4 regions of the Micromonospora sp. NPDC049203 genome follow, and region 2 is predicted to be linked to each of the others. Evidence: riboswitches for the same ligand, from Rfam matches in the RefSeq annotation. Region 2 holds a riboswitch; each other region holds the start of a gene.
What was found. Region 2 has a riboswitch for cyclic di-AMP ahead of ACGFIA_RS10860 (hypothetical protein). Riboswitches for the same ligand answer to the same signal wherever they lie in the genome.
Positions count from the first base shown of each region.

Region 1: it holds a riboswitch for cyclic di-AMP, as region 2 does, so the genes downstream of both, ACGFIA_RS19225 (C39 family peptidase) here and ACGFIA_RS10860 (hypothetical protein) in region 2, are expected to answer to the same signal.
Region 3: it holds a riboswitch for cyclic di-AMP, as region 2 does, so the genes downstream of both, ACGFIA_RS24810 (NlpC/P60 family protein) here and ACGFIA_RS10860 (hypothetical protein) in region 2, are expected to answer to the same signal.
Region 4: it holds a riboswitch for cyclic di-AMP, as region 2 does, so the genes downstream of both, ACGFIA_RS20530 (hypothetical protein) here and ACGFIA_RS10860 (hypothetical protein) in region 2, are expected to answer to the same signal.

Region 1 is NZ_JBICSV010000006.1:344,965-348,877, forward strand. Features, by position in the region: gene ACGFIA_RS19220 (alpha/beta hydrolase) at 1-577, opposite strand, end outside; gene ACGFIA_RS19225 (C39 family peptidase) at 804-1,661, opposite strand; cyclic di-AMP (ydaO/yuaA leader) riboswitch at 1,856-1,998, opposite strand; gene ACGFIA_RS19230 (hypothetical protein) at 2,308-3,066, opposite strand; gene ACGFIA_RS19235 (hypothetical protein) at 3,196-3,537, opposite strand; gene ACGFIA_RS19240 (acyltransferase) at 3,618-3,913, opposite strand, start outside.
Region 2 is NZ_JBICSV010000003.1:392,378-396,290, forward strand. Features, by position in the region: gene ACGFIA_RS10850 (helix-turn-helix domain-containing protein) at 1-283, opposite strand, end outside; gene ACGFIA_RS10855 (carbonic anhydrase) at 450-1,103, shown strand; gene ACGFIA_RS10860 (hypothetical protein) at 1,163-2,191, opposite strand; cyclic di-AMP (ydaO/yuaA leader) riboswitch at 2,195-2,326, opposite strand; gene ACGFIA_RS10865 (YibE/F family protein) at 2,481-3,755, opposite strand; gene ACGFIA_RS10870 (SHOCT domain-containing protein) at 3,905-3,913, opposite strand, start outside.
Region 3 is NZ_JBICSV010000011.1:79,951-83,863, forward strand. Features, by position in the region: gene ACGFIA_RS24795 (zinc metalloprotease) at 1-274, shown strand, start outside; gene ACGFIA_RS24800 (pyridoxamine 5'-phosphate oxidase family protein) at 344-889, opposite strand; gene dcd (dCTP deaminase) at 968-1,546, shown strand; gene ACGFIA_RS24810 (NlpC/P60 family protein) at 1,612-2,643, opposite strand; cyclic di-AMP (ydaO/yuaA leader) riboswitch at 2,655-2,790, opposite strand; gene ACGFIA_RS24815 (peptidoglycan recognition family protein) at 3,029-3,913, shown strand, end outside.
Region 4 is NZ_JBICSV010000007.1:179,634-183,546, forward strand. Features, by position in the region: gene ACGFIA_RS20525 (SRPBCC family protein) at 1-215, shown strand, start outside; gene ACGFIA_RS20530 (hypothetical protein) at 239-1,312, opposite strand; cyclic di-AMP (ydaO/yuaA leader) riboswitch at 1,317-1,447, opposite strand; gene ACGFIA_RS20535 (cation diffusion facilitator family transporter) at 1,591-2,505, opposite strand; gene ACGFIA_RS20540 (AAA family ATPase) at 2,610-3,913, opposite strand, start outside.

The DNA.
Region 1 (3,913 bases), on a different contig from region 2:
CCAGCAGCGCCGGCAGCCGGGGCTCCCCGACCGCGAACGCGGCCGGGTCCATGGCGAGCCGCCAGCGGCCGTCCTCCCGCCGCAGCCCCGCCTCCACCACGGGATGGTCCGGGGCGAACAGTCCGGCCAGCCCTGATACCCGCAGGTAGCGCCGGGCCGCCTCGTCGCGGGTGGCGAACCAGGTGACCGGCCGGGCGGCCAGCTCCGCCGACTTCGCCAGCTCGGCCGGGGACCAGACCGCCTTGATGCCGAGGCCCACCACCGCGTCGATCGGAAGACCCCGCTGCCGGGCGGCGAGCGCCAGCGCCACCACCCCGCCGAGCGAGTGCCCCAGCAGCACGAGCCGGTCGTCGGGGCCGAGCCGGACCGGGCCGAGCCCGTCGGCCACGCGTTGGGCCAGGGCCTCGAACGAGTAGCCGTGCAGCGGCGGCGACCAGCCGTGACCGGCCAGATCGCTGGCGAGCCAGCGGCCGGGCCAGCGGCGCTCCAGCAGCGGCGCCCAGGGCAGCCACACCTCACCGGTGGCGCCCATGCCGTGCAGGAGAACCAGATGCCGGTCACCCGTCGTATCGCCCATTGGCGCAGTCTGCCACCGCCCGCCCCGCCCCCGCGACACCGAACCCACCCCACCTCGGTCCCGCCCCGCCCTCACCCCCGCCCGTCGATCTTGCAGTTGCGGCCCCGCCGATGCCCGTTTTACCCCGCTGTGGAAGGGCCGAAAGTGCAAGATCAACGAGGGCGGAAGGTGGGACGGGGAAGGCCGGCACCCCCGGGGGGTGCCGGCCTTCGGGTTTGCGGACGGGTCAGGCGGAGTAGCCGCGGCTGGCGATCCAGTGCGCCAGGTCGATCGTGGTGACCCAGTACGACGGCAGCGACGGGTCGGCCGAGTCGGCGATCCGCACCATCCGGCCGTCGTTCTTGTAGCCCACCACCGCGACGTAGTGGCCACCGGGGAACGAGTGCCAGCCGCCGTTGGTGTCGGTGACGGTGCCGGCGACGTTCGCCACGACCGCGCGGCCGTTGCTGATCGCCTCGACCACGTCGGCCTGGAGCCGGTCCATCTGAGCCGGGCTGGCGGAGCCGGCGGGAATCATGCGGGTCCGGTACGGGTTGCCCTTGACCTGCTGGTTGAGCACCCGGGTGGTGTCCTCGGCCGAGTTGGTGCCCATCTCGGTGGTGCCGAGCGGACCGGCGAGCGCGTCCTGGCTGCGCTCGATGCCGGCGGCGCTGAGCGCGTTGCGCACGGCGGCCGGGCCGCAGTAGAAGTAGTTGGTCTGCGCCTGGTAGTCGTAGTCGAGCGACCTGCTCGACGGCGGCTTCGGCTTCGCCTTCGCCGTGGTGTCCGGGTCCGCCGACGCCTTCGCCGACGCCGACGCGCTGGGCGACGCGCTCGGCGCGGCCGAGGCACTAGGCGACGCCTGCGGGACGGCGATCCGGGCCTCGCCGCGGCTGGCGGGCTGCTCGCCGAGGCGGGCGGCGCCGAGTTCGGCGACCGATGCGGTGTTCTCCTGGACCGGCGCGTCGTCACCGGCGGTGGCGACGGTGCCGGCACCGGCGGCCAGCACGAGCGCGGCGGCCGATCCGGCGATGATCTGGTACGGGCGTTCGGTGACGATCCGTCGTAGCTGACGCTTCAGGTGGTGCTTCACGAAATCCTCCACGGGGCGTGAGCGGCGCACGCCGGCCCGGCACGCGGAGGAACTCACGCGTGCTGGCGGGGCCGGATGGCCGGGGGATCGGGAACGCCCGTGACGCCGGGCGCCCAGGGGGGCGGTTGCGGTCGCGCGTCAGGCGAGCGCGGGCACCGCGTTGCCGTGGAGGCGGGGGGACGATCGGGGGGTGGGCACGAGGTCGGTACTCCTTCCGTGACCGCCGACCGGGTTAGCTGACGGATTCGGGCGGGAAGTACGCCCTACCACGGGCCGTGGGCCCGCGGATTCACCCCGATGTTGCTTATGGGTCCCCGGTTCGTGAGACACGATTAGGCGGGTCGGTGCGGCGTCGCCGTCGGCGATCGGTTACCGCATCGACGCGCCGACACTACCGGCCGGTATTGCCCCCTGCCAAACGTCCCGACCTGCGTAAACGTGATCTGCGGTAACGGATTTCGGAACAGCCGGTTACTGACTTCACTCGATGGGACAAGCGGTTTTCACGTCACCCGGCGGCGGAAAGCGGACAGACTGCGAGCAGCCGGCCCGCAGTCGCGTGACTCGATGGCCCGTTCTGCGCCCGGCGCCCGATTCGACGGCCCGGGTCCCCGGGCCCGCAAACATCGCGGGTAACGATTCGGTCGAGACGCCCGTCTCAGCCCACCCGGGCCGGACGCCACCTGGCACGCCGCACCGGCGCGGGCACCGGCAGCGGGTTCGTCGCGGCGCTCCGGTACGCCGGGGCGGGCCACAGCGCCGCGGTGGCCGCGTACGCCTCGGCGGCGAGCGTACGGGCGGCCTCGGCGGCCAGTTCCGCGTCCCGCCAGGACTGCCGCTCCCGCGCGGCGGCGCTCTCCCACCCGGCCCGGCGCCCGTCCCGGACGATGCGGGCCAGCACGATCTCCTGGTCGGCCGGGTGCCGGCGCGGATCCCAGCCGTTGCGGCGGGCCAGCACGTCGGCGAGCTGGCGGGCGCTCAGGTCGCCCCGCCAGTGCGCCGTCATGGCGGCGTGGCGCAGCCAGCGCTCCCGGGTCGCGTACTCCGCGGGGGTTCGGGGTGTGCGCGGGGCGGCCAGCGCGGCGGTGCCGGCCAGGCGTCGGGCGGCGGCGTCCGCCTCGTCGTACGCGGTCCACGCCCGGTCCGCCTCGTCCTGCGCGGCCAGCCACTGCTCCCGGCGGCGCCGGGCGGTCTGGGCGGCCCCGGCGGCGGCCACCGCCACCTCCTCGGCGTACCGGATCAGGTCGTCGCGGCGGGCGGCGTCGGCCGGTTCGGCGGCGGCCTCCGGCGCGGCGTCGCGGTCGGGCCGGGCCACGAGCGCGGCGAGCAGGCCGAGGGCGAGCAGCAGCAGGAAGGACCAGATGGCGGCGGCCTCGGGCACGGAGGTGAGGAAGTGGTACAGAGCGGTCTGCGACATGGTCGGCACCTCACGGGAAGGACCTGGCGGGAGGACCCGCACGACCTCGCCGGGCGCCGTTGGGCCGCCGTGGCGGGTGCGGGGATGACGTGCGGTGGGTGCGGTGAACGGGCGCGGCCCGTGGGTGGATCAGCGGGCGGGCGGTGCCCGCGGGCCGGCCGGCGCGGCGGTCCGGCCGGCCGGGACCGGCTGCGGGTCACCCGGGACCGCCACCCGGGCGGCGGGTGCCGGGCCACCGGCGGGACGGGCGTGCCACTCGGCCACGCGGTCGGCCTCCGGCCGTGCGGCAGCCGAGGCGCCCACGGCCGGGTACGCCGGGACGGCGACCGCCGGAGCCGGAGCGGCGGCGACACCGGACGGCAGCGCGGCGGCGCCGAACGAGCAGGCGACGACCACGGCGAGACTGGCGAACATCCGGGCGGCCCAGCGCGCCACCCACCACACGGGGCAGGTGAGCGCGATCGGAAGCACGGGTACAAATTACCGCCGATCCCCCACCAACGCACCGCCGCACGGCGTGTCGCGGATCAACCGGCCGACGTGTGCGCGTGTCAGTCCGGGCGACGCCGCCCGGCGTACTCGACGCCCTCGGCCGGACCGGTCCCGGACGTCGCGCCGCCGTCGGCGGCCGGGGTGGCGGCGGGCCCGCGCGGAGCCGGCACGGCCGGTGCGCGCGACGCCGCGCGGGCCCGGCGGGACGGGCCGAGCAGGCGCATCATCGGCACCTCCACCCAGCGGTGCAGCGCGGCGGCCAGCGCGAGCGTGACCACCAGGAAACCGAGCACCGCGAGCGGGCCGCGCCAGCCGGGCAGCCCGGTCCCCCAGTGCCCGGTCAGCCGCAGCACGG
Region 2 (3,913 bases):
CGACCTGCTGGTCGGCCTCGGCCGGGTGCCGGAAGCGGCCCTTCGGGTTGATCGTGTACTCGTTGCGCCGTCCCACCCGCGTACGCCGCAGGTAACCCCCGGCCTCCAGGTCGGCGACGATGGCCTGGGCCGCCCGCTCGGTCACGCCCACCTCGTCGGCGACGTCACGCAGCCGGGCGGTGGGGTTGCGTGCGATAGCCAGCAGCACGTGGCCGTGGTTGGTGAGGAAGGTCCAGTTACGGCGGCTCCCGTCCTCAACTGGTGTGGTCGCCATGGTGGTCATGCTATGGCCACCGCCGCCACCTGCCGAATCGGCGCGGTCCGGAGGCGGGCGGCGACGGGAAAGTATGAAATGCGTATCACGAATCTTGACGGCTCCCGAGGGGCGTGTGAACGTTGGTCGCGAGGCCGTCCGGCCTGGTAGTTCCCTGGTAGACGAGGTGAGCGACATGACGCCGAGGACCCCGGAGCAGGCACTTGCCGAACTGCGTGCCGGTAATCACCGGTTCGTCACCGGCGTCCCCCAGCATCCGAATCAGGACGCCGGCCACCGGGCGGCTGTCGCCGACGGCCAGCACCCGTTCGCGGTGATCGTCGGCTGCTCCGACTCGCGGCTCGCCGCCGAGATCATCTTCGATCGCGGCCTCGGTGACCTCTTCGTGGTGCGTACCGCCGGGCACACCGCCGGGCCGGAGGTGCTCGGCAGCGTCGAGTACGCCGTCACCGTGCTGGGCACTCCGCTCGTGGTGGTGCTCGGGCACGACTCGTGCGGCGCGGTCCAGGCCGCCCGCGAGGGGGTCCGGACCGGCGCCGCCCCGGCCGGGCACCTGGGCGCGGTGGTGGACGCGGTCTCGCCCAGCCTGCTGCGCGCCGCCCGCCAGGGCGTCGAGGACCTCGACGGCATCATCGACGTGCACATCGCGCAGACCGTGGAGACGCTGCTGGCCCGGTCCGGCGTGCTGGCCGAGCGGGTGGCGGCGGGGCGGTGCACGGTGGTCGGCATGTCGTACCGGCTCGCCGGCGGCGAGGTGCGGACCGTGGCGCAGGCCCCGGCCCCGCTGCCCGCCCCGGCGGCGCCCGCAGACCCGGCGCTGGCGAGCTGATCCACGGGGAAGACGAAAGGGGCCGCCCGAGGGCGGCCCCTTCTTCGTGGTGTCCGGCGTCAGAGCAGCGACATGTGGACGTGGTCGGTGTGGTTCGACGGCCCGCTGTAGGAGCGCCAGCCGGTGGCCGGGAACCAGATCTGCCGGTTCCAGATGACGTAGTAGATGCCCAGCCGGTCGGCGTTGCGGATGAGGAAGGCGGCCACCTCGTTGCCGTACCTGCGGGTGTCGTTGTTGTGCCAGGGTGCGAAGCCGCTGTTCTGCAGCGACCAGTCGCACGCCTTGCCCTTGGGGTGCTCCCACGGCCCGCCGGACCGGTAGCAGCCCACGAAGCGCTTGAAGCCCGCGCGCCGGACCTCCTTGTACGCGTGCAGCGTGCGCGGCGTGACGCAGCCCGAGGTGGTCGGGTCGTCCTCGCTGCACGACTCGGCCTTCCACCCGCCGTCGGCGGTGCGGCCGGGGGCGATCTTGGCGACCGGTGAGGTGGCGGAGACCAGTCCGCCGGTGAAGCCGAGGCCGCCGACGAGCTTCAGCGCGCGCTCGGCCTGCACCTTCTCGCGCTCCATCGCGTTCTTCTGCTTCTCCTGCTCGCGGACCTCGGCGTCCATCGCGATCTTGGCCTGCTCGGCGCGGGTCTTGACCGCGTTGATGGCGGCCAGGCGCTGCGCGTTGAGGAGGTTCAGCTCGTCCAGGGCGTTGACCCGGCGGACGAACGAGTCGGGGGAGTTGCTCTCCAGCAGCATCGCCATCGCGCCCATCCGGCCGGTCCGGTAGGACTGGGCGGCGAGCTGGTTGACCTGCGGGCTGAGCGCGTCGAGTTCGGCCTGTGCCGTCTTCACCTCGGCCGCCAGCCGCCGCTGGCGGTCCTGCGACTTGGCGAGCTTCGCCTTGGCCTGGAGGAAGTTCCGGTTGGCGGAGTCGATCGCCTCGGTGATGAGCGGCGGTTCGCCGTCCTCCTCGTGGCCCGAGGGGTTGCCGGGTGCCGCCGCGGCGGGGGCCGCGGTCGCCGGCGTCGGCCCGGCCAGCACGGCCAGTGAGGCCAGCACGGCCACCACGGGTGTCAGCCAGCGGCGCAGGGGTGCCGTCACAGTGTTCCCTTCCGTCGGCCGCCGACCGGGTTAGCTGACGGGTTCGGGACGGAAGTGGCCCCTACCGCTGTCGCGGATTCACCCCATGTACCTGGTTCCCCGGCTCGCCCGTGGGCGATTGGGCGGCGGCACCGCTGGCGCCGGTGCGCGCCTTCGGCGGTGACCGGCAGCGAGGTTACCCGACAGCACTCGTGAGGATCTACGTCCGGAAGCCGACCAATAGCGAGATTTCGCCGTGGCGCACCGTGACCAGCGTCGCGTTTGAAATCGATGGTCACGCTGCGGAGTCTCACCATGCGGCCTCCGTACTCCTTCCGCCGCCGAGCGCCTCCAGCGCGTCGTCCCGTCCGGCCGGCGGCCGGGGCGCGGGCGGCGCCGGCTCCGCGCCGCGCGGGCGCCGTCCGGCGGTGGTCACGATCGCGGCCAGGCCGGTGGTCAGCGGTACGGCGGCGATCAGGCCGAGCGTGGCCACCGCGCTGCGGACGATCTCCTGGGCGAGGAACTCGCTGGTGAGGATCTCGCTGACCGGGCGGGAGTCGGCGACCAGCAGGAGCAGCAGCGGCAGCGAGGCGCCCGCGTACGCCAGCACGATGGTGTTGACGGTGGACGCGATGTGGGCCCGGCCGACCCGGGTCGCCGCGCGGTAGAGCTGCCGCCGGGACAGCCCGGGGTTGGCGTGCGCCAGTTCGGTGACGGTGGCCGCCTGGGTGACCGTGACGTCGTCCAGCACGCCCAGCGAGCCGATGATGATGCCGGCCAGCAGCAGGCCGTGCAGGTCCACGTCGGCCTGGAACATGGACAGCGTGGTGGCGTCCTCGCTGCCGAAGCCGGTCAGGTGGGTGGCGGACGTGGCGAGCAGGCCGAGCACGCCGGTGATCACCAGGCTGCCCAGCGTGCCGAGCACCGCCACCGACGTCTGCGCGGTGATCCCGTGGGTCAGGTAGAGCACCACGAACATGATCAACGCGGCGCCGACGATGGCCACCAGCAGCGGCGGCTGGCCGGCGCCGATGCCCGGCAGCACGAAGCCGAGCAGGATGGCGAAGCTGGCCGCCAGGCCGGCGAGCGCGGCCAGCCCGCGCCAGCGGCCGAACGCCACGATCGCGGCGGCGAACAGCACCATCAGCCAGATCAGCGGCGTGCCGCGCTGGTGCTCGGCGATGTTGTAGGACTTCACCGCCGGGTCGGCCGGGTCGGTCAGCTCGACCAGGACCACCTCGTCGCCGACCGCGACCCGGGGCGCGCCGGGCCCGGCCGGGATCGGCGTCTCGACCTGGCGGCCCGCGTCCGGACCCTGCTCGGCGGTCACCGTCACGGTGCCGCAGGGGCCGCCCCCGCCGTCCGGGGCCTCCGGGGTCGGCGGGCAGGGCTCGGTGACCACCCGGGTCACCGTGCCGTGGTAGCGGGGGACGTCCGCGCCGCCGACCGGCTCCCGGTCCTGCCGGGGCCAGAGGACCAGCGCCGCGATCACGGTGAGTGCGAACAGCGGCACCACCACTGCGACGAGCAGCCGGCGTACGCCCGGCGGCGCGGCGGGTGCGGGGCGGGTGTGGTCGGCACCCATGGCGTCTCCCAACGGTCGGGGCGACGCCTGGTCCGCCGGACCGGTCTGGTCACCCGGGCGGCGCGGACGTGTCGACCACGTCCGGGTCGTCGCCCGGCCATGGTAGGCAGCCTGACCTCACCGGGACCGGTGACGCTCGCCTCGCGTGATCAGGTCAG
Region 3 (3,913 bases), on a different contig from region 2:
GGGTGACACCGGCACCCACGAGGTCGGCCACTGGCTGAACCTCTACCACACCTTCCAGGGCGGCTGCTCCGGCTCGGGCGACAGCGTCTCCGACACCCCGGCCGAAGCGTCCCCGGCGTACCAGTGCCCGACCGGCCGGGACACCTGCTCGACCGCCGGCAAGGACCCGATCACCAACTTCATGGACTACACGTACGACTCCTGCATGTACCAGTTCACCGCCGGCCAGGCGAGCCGCATGCTCACCGCGTGGAACGCCTACCGCGCAGCCTGACCGTCGTACCGCGTACACCGGTGCCGGCCCTGTCCTCGGACGGGCCGGCACCGTTCGTCGTGGGCCGGGTCAGGCGGCCGGGCGGCGGGTGTCGAAGCCGTGCCGGCCGCGAAGGCCCTCGGCGGCAACCGGGTCACGCCGGGCCGGTTCGACCCCGCGCGGATCGAGCCACACCCGCACCTGCGGCGGGGCGGCGCCGGGCTGGGCCACCGGGTCGCGCCGGGTCAGCATCGCCGCCTCGACAGTGAACTCGAACAGCCGCCAGTCGCCCTGCGGCGCCGCGCGGGCGATCCGGGCCAGCCGCGTCACCGTGGCAGGGTCGGTCACCTGCCGCGCGCGCCCCGCGATGTACGCCTCGTCGTCGCTCTCCTCCGGCGGGAACGAGTGCAGCGCATAACGGCCGTCGCGTTCGAGGTCGCGGCGCTTCGGCGAGTCGACGACGAAGCACCAGAGCCCGTCGGCGGTGATCACCGGGGAGACCGGGTGGACCCGGGGGCCGCCGTCGGCGCGGACCGTGGCGAGGTAGCCGAAGCCCGGCCCATACTGCTGCATCAGGAGGCGGATCTCGTCGGCGAGGCGGGGCTCGTCGGCGGCGAATTCGGACCAGGAAGCCATGTGGACACTCTATCGAACACGTGTACGAAGATGTAGTGCGACACGCAGGTCACCCATACCGGTCGCTATGGTGTTCGGATGCTGCTCTCCGACCGCGACCTGGTCTCCGAGATCAAGGCCGGCACGCTCGCGCTGGAGCCCTTCGAGCCGACGCTGGTGCAGCCGTCGAGCATCGACGTACGCCTGGACCGGCTGTTCCGGGTCTTCAACAACCATCTCTACACACACATCGACCCGTCGAAGCAGCAGGACGACCTGACCTCGATGGTCGAGGTGCCGGAGGGACAGCCGTTCGTGCTGCACCCGGGCGAGTTCGTGCTCGCCTCCACGCTTGAGGTGATCTCGCTGGGCGACCAGCTCGCCGGGAGGCTGGAGGGCAAGTCGAGCCTGGGGCGGCTGGGGCTGCTGACCCACTCGACGGCCGGATTCATCGACCCGGGCTTCTCCGGCCACGTCACGCTGGAGCTGTCGAACGTGGCGAACCTGCCGATCACGCTCTGGCCGGGCATGAAGATCGGCCAGCTCTGCATCTTCCGGCTCTCCTCGCCGGCCGAGCACCCGTACGGCTCGGCCGTCTACGGCTCGCGTTACCAGGGGCAGCGCGGCCCGACGCCGAGCCGGTCCTGGCAGAGCTGGCGCACCTGGCCGACGCGCTGACGGACGCCCGCAGTTGTTAAGAAGGGCCCCCTCCTCTACCGGAGGCGTTAAGAGGGGGCCCTTCCTTACACCCGGCCGTAGCTGTTGATGTCGCCGTCGTCGACCCGCTTCATCGTGATGGGCTTGCCCGACTGGGAGGCGTGCACCACCCAGCCGTCGCCCACGTACATCGCCACGTGGTGCAGGTCGCCGTAGTAGAAGACGAGATCACCGGCACGCAGCTCGGCACGGCCGATCCGCTTCGTCACGCCGTGCTGCTGGCGTGCGTTGTGCGGCAGCGACACGCCGCCCTTGGCCCACGCCGCCATGGTCAGGCCCGAGCAGTCGAAGTGGTCCGGCCCGGCCGCGCCCCAGACGTAGATCTTGCCGATCTGGGCGCAGGCGAACTTGACCGCCGCACCGGCCGCGCCACCGGGGTAACCGGCCGGGCAGGGCGCCGGGCGCAGCGGGCCGCCGCCGCCCTTGCCGTACACCTTGAGCCGCAGCTTCTGCAGCCGGGCGATCTCGGCGTCGATCTGCTTCTTCTTCGCCGCGAGCTGGGCCTCGGTGCGCGCCAGCCCGGCGATCATCTCGTCCAGCGGCTTCTTCTTCGCCGCCAGTTCGTCGCGCAGCGCGGCGACGGAGCGCACCTGCTCGTGCTGCCGGTGCGCGAAGCGGTCGAGCAGTTCCAGGCCGTTGACCAGGTCACCCGGTGAGCGGCTGCCCAGCAGCGCGTTGACGGTGGAGAGGTTGTCGCCCTTGTAGGCGTCGGCGGCGAGCCCGCCGACCTGGCCGAGCGCGGCGTCCACCCGGGCCTGGAGGGGCGCGATCTGCCGGCCGAGCGCGTCGGCCTGCTCGCGCCGCGCGGCGAGCTGTTCGCGTACGGCGTTGACCTGTTCGATGACCGGTTCGAGCTTGTTCCAGTCGCGGTCGATCTGGGCCTCGATCTCGGCGACCGAGGGTTCGGCGTGTGCCGCGGTGGCGCCACCGGTCAGGACGACAGCGGTGCCGACCAGGGCGGCGAGGGCGGTGGTGAAGCGGGACCAGCGGGTACGCGGCACAGCCGTGGACCGGTCGACAGACCGGCTCGACGACGGCCGCGGGGCATGGAGTGCCACCGGCGTCCGTACTCCTTCTTCAGTTCCGCCTACCGGGTTAGCTGACGGATTCGGGCGGGAAGGGAGCCGCCCTACCGCATCGCTGCGGATTCACCCCAGGTACCTGGTTCCCCGGCTCGCCCGCGGGCGACTCGGCGGTGCCGGTCCGTCACCGACCGGGTTGGACGGTGAGACGTACGGCCGACGATTCACCAGAGTAGGGACCACCGTTATCGATCCGCAACTTCCAGCGACGTGACACTCCGTACGCGATCCGGCGGCGAACCACTGACGGAAGTGAAATTTTCTTTCACGGCTGATTACTTACTGGAAAGGTATTGACCGTCACGGGTGTGCGGAGTGAGGGTGGAGACGCAGTGACCCCCATCCCTGTCCAGGAGGTTCGATGCACCTCTCCGCCCCGCCGTCGGGCAGACGGATACTGCTCGCCGCCGCCGTGGCCACCGCCACCGCGCTGGCGACGACCGGCCCGGTGACCGCCGCGCCGGACACGTCCCCGCCCGCGAGCGACAGGCAACAACAATACGCCGCCGCGGCCGCCGAGTACGGCGTCCCGCAGAACGTGCTGCTCGGTGTCTCCTATCTGGAGTCCCGCTGGGACACCCACACCGGGCAGCCGAGCACCAGCGGCGGCTACGGCCCGATGCACCTGACCGACGCCGCGCACATCCTCGCCATGCCGGGCAGCGCCCACGTCGACGAGGACGAGGACCCGCGCGGCGACGACTCCCGTCCACTGAAGCTCGACCCGGCCACGGCCGCCACGCCGGAGCGGGAGGCCCCGCTGCCGCCCGCCTCGCTCCAGACGCTCGACGCCGCCGCCGCGCTCACCGGGCTCGACGCCGGGACGCTGCGGACCGACCCGGCCGCGAACATCCGCGGTGGCGCGGCGCTGCTGGCGTCGTACCAGAAGGCTCTGGGCGGGCCGGTCGGCGCCGGCACCGACCCGGCGGCCTGGTACGGCGCGGTGGCCCGGTACTCCGGCGCGGACACCACCGACGGCGCGGCGGCCTTCGCCGACGAGGTGTACGACCAGCTCGGCCAGGGCGCCAGCCGGACCACCGACGACGGCCAGCGGGTCACGCTCGCCGCCACCGCCGCGACGCCGGACCGTTCCCGGCTGGCCCGGCTCGGTTTGCGTAACGCCGAGCGGCCGGACGGGCTGGAGTGCCCGGTGCGGCTGGCCTGTGAGTGGATCCCCGCGCCGTACGAGCAGCTCAGCGACGACCCGGGTGACTACGGCAACCACGATCTTGGCGACCGGCCGAAG
Region 4 (3,913 bases), on a different contig from region 2:
ACGAGGTGGTCACCGTCGCCCGGCAGCAGCCGGCGACGACCGTACGCAACCACACCCGGCTGCGCGACGAGGACGACGGCACGGTACGCGTCGAGGTGGAGATCACGCTCACCGCGCCGGCACCGCTGTTCGGGTACGCGTTCCGCCAGGCCCGGGCGGCTCACCTGGGCCTGGCGGCGCGTCTCGGAGCGACCCTGGAGGGCCGGCCGGCCTGATCCGGCCGGCCCCTTCCGGGCGCTCAGTACACCGACAGGTGCACGTGGTTGGTGTGGTCGCTGGACGGGTCGCCGTTGCCCCCGCTGTACGACTTCCACCCGCTGCTGGGCAGCCAGATCTGCTTGAACCAGATCACGTAGAGCACGGCGAGCGGGTCGGCGTTGCGCACGAAGTACGCGGCCAGGTTGTTGCCGTACGTCCGGTCGCCGCCGGAGGCCACGCCGCCGAAGCCGTTCTTCTGCGCGGCGAAGTCGCAGGCCCGCCCCTTCGGGTGCTCGCCCGAGCCGCTGGGCCGGTGGCACGAGACGTACCTGGTGAAGCCGGCCGCCTTCGCCTGTTGCAGCGCGTGCAGCGTGCGCGGGGTGATGCAGCCGTTGGCCGGGGTCGGGTCGTTGACGCTGCACGACTCCGGGGGCCAGGAGCCGTCCGAGTTGCGCGGCGCCGGCTTCGCGTTCTTGGTGGAGGTGCCCTGGACGCTGCCGCCGCTGCTGCTGCGCGTGGCGCGGTCGTTCGCCACCTCCAGGGCGCGCTCGGCCTGCTCCTTGCGCTTGGCCATCACCGTCACCTGCTTGCGCTGCTCGCGGATCTCGCCGTCGAGCTGGGCGCGGGTGCGGGTGGCCTGGTCCCGGGTGGCGATCAGGTCGCGCAGCGTACGGTCCTCGTGCGCGGCGACCTGTTCCAGCGCGGCGGCCCGGTCCATGAAGCCCTCCGGGCTGCTGCTGCCCAGCAGCACCCCGGCGGTGCCCAGGCGGCCGTTGCGGTACGCCACGGCGGCGATCTCGCCGACCTTGGCGTCGCGTACGGCCAGCTCGGCGCCGACCGTCTTGAGCTGTTCGTTCAGTTGCTTCTGGCGGCTCACCGACCGGTTCAGCGCGGCCTTGGCCTCCAGCCAGCCCTTGCTGGCGGCGTCGAGCTGGGCACGCAGTTCGGGCGTGCCGCCCTCGTCGTCGCCGCCGGGCGCGGCGGCGAGCAGGCCGGTCGCCGGCCCCGCCGAGGCGGGGGAGACCGGAACAGTCGCGACGCCGAGGGCCAGCGTCGCGACGAGCAGGGCCGCCAACCGGGCGGCTGTCCGTCGTACAGGTGCCACGTGGGGCATTCACACGTCCTTCCGTCAACGCCGACCGGGTTAGCTGACGGGTTCGGGACGGAAGATCCCTACCGCTGACGCGGATGCACCCCACGTACGTGGTTCCCCGGCTCGTCCCTGCGGACGATTAGGCGACGGCCGCCCCACCGGGGCCGGTGGCGTCCGCGGGTGCGGCCGCGACCGACACTACCGGCGCTGCCCGGGCGTGGCTCGGTGGAGCAACGCCACCAGGTGGGGCAAAACCGGCATAAGACTACAACAGCCACAGTGATTTAAGTCTGCCCTAATCACCACTCGGTCTTCCCGCACACGCCGGCCGACGCTCCGGGTTCGACCTGCAACGTGGCGTGATCGATGGAGAAGTCCTCGTGCAGGGCGGCCCGCGCGGCGGCCAGCACCTGCCCCGGGTCCACGCCCGGGTCGGTGGTCAGGTGCGCCGAGGCCACCTCCATGCCCGAGGTGAGCGTCCAGACGTGCAGGTCGTGCACCTCGGCCACGCCGGGTACGGCGGCCAGCCGGTCGTGCACGGCGGTCACCTGGAGGTGCTCCGGCGCGGCCTGCACCAGGATGCGCAGCGCGGCCCGGCCGAGCCGCCAGGTGCGCGGCAGGATGAACAGGCCGATCCCGACGGCTACCAGCGGATCGGCCCACCACCAGTCGGTCGCGGCGATGACCAGCGCGGCGGCGATCACGCCGAGCGAGCCGAGCAGATCGCCGAGCACCTCCAGGTACGCCCCGCGCAGGTTGATGCTCTCCTTCGCCCCGGCGCGCAGCAGCGCGAACGCGACGATGTTGGCGAGCAGGCCGAGCACCGCCACCACGAGCATCGGGCCGGCCAGCACCTCCGGCGGCTCGCCGAACCGGCGTACCGCCTCGACCAGGACGTAGAGCGCGACGGCGCCGAGCAGCACGGCGTTGGCCAGGGCGGCGAGCACCTCCAGCCGGTAGAGCCCGAACGTGCGCTGCGGGTCGGTGCCGGCGCGGCGGGCGGCGGTGATCGCGGCCAGGGCCATGCCGATGCCGAGGACGTCGGTGAACATGTGCCCGGCGTCGGAGAGCAGCGCGAGCGAGCCGGTGGTGAAGGCGGCCACCGCCTCGACCACCATCAGGACGGCGAGCAGCGCGAAGGCGGCCCAGAGGCGGCCCCGGTGGCGGTGTGCCGCGTTGGCCACCGCGCCGCTGTGGTCATGACCTGCGCCCACGCCAACACCCTTCCTGCCCCGTACCGGCCAGGCCCAATGTATGTTCACATCGCTATGTATGCAACTGAACTGTGGGTGACGTCAGGGGCGCGGACGGGTGTCCCTCAGAGCGGGTCGAGCGTGGTGAGGCGCTGGGTCGCCCGGGACAGCGCCACGTAGAGCGTGCGTACCCCCGAACCGGGGTCGGCCCGGATCTCACTCGGCGCCACCAGCACCACGCCGTCGTACTCCATGCCCTTCGCCTGGAGGCTGGTGACCACCTGGAGCCGGCTCGCGCCGAGCGCGCCCAGCCAGCCGGCCACCTCGTCCCGGCGCGGCACCGGCGTGATCACACCAACGGTGCCCTCCACCTGCGCGAGCAGCGCCTCGGCCGCCTCGACGGTGGCCGCCGGCAGGTCGGCGGCGGGCACCGTGCGCTCGACCGGCGGCACGCCGGTGGACCGCACCGCGTCGGGCAGCGGCAGGTCCGGGTAGAGCCGGCGGATCTCCGCCGCCGCCACCGCGAAGATCTCCGCCGAGTTGCGGTAGTTGGTGGTCAGCTCGTAGCGGTGTCGCTTGCGTCGGCCCAGCGCCTGGTCCCGGGCGCGGTCCAGCTCCTGCGGGTCGCCGGTCCAGGCGGTCTGCGCCGGATCGCCGACCACCGTCCAGGACGCCAGCCGCCCGCGCCGCCCGACCATCCGCCACTGCATCGGCGAGACGTCCTGCGACTCGTCCACCACCACGTGCGCGTAGTCGCGGTAGTCGGCCGGACGCTCCCGGGCCGCCGCGCGGGCGGCACGCTGCCGGTCGGCGTACGTGCTCAGCTCGCGCACGCCACCGGCGAGCTGGTACGGGTCGCGCCTGGGCCGGGCCCGCTGCACGGGCTTGCCGAGCAGCGCGTCCAGCTCGTCGAGCAGCGCGATGTCCGCCACGGTCAGCCCGTCGGTCCCGAGCGTGCGGTACGCCTGCCCGAGCAGCCGGATCTCGGCCGAGGAGAGGATCCCCCCGGCGTAGCGGCGCAGCCGGTCCGGGCGGGCCAGCCAGTCCAGCACGTGCCGCGGGTGCAGCCGCGGCCACCACGCCTTGAGGAACTCGCGGAACTCCGGCCGCTCGATGATCTCGTCCTCGAACGCCGGCTGCTCCGGCAGCCGGCCCACCCGCAGCGTGCGGGCCTGCGCGTAGAGCGCGGCGAGCACCGCGTCGAACGCCGCCCGGCGCACCTCGTTGCGGCGGGCGCCCCGGGCCAGCGTCCGGTCCCGGACCGCGTCCAGCGCGGCGCGCTCCAGGCGCAGCAGCTCGCCCCGGTAGAGCAGGCGCAGCTCGGCCGGGGAGTCCGGCACCGCGTCGCGGACCGCGCGTTCCAGCACCCGGCGCATCCGCAGCGAACCCTTCACCGCCGCCACGTCCGGCGGGTCGGCGCGGGACGCGG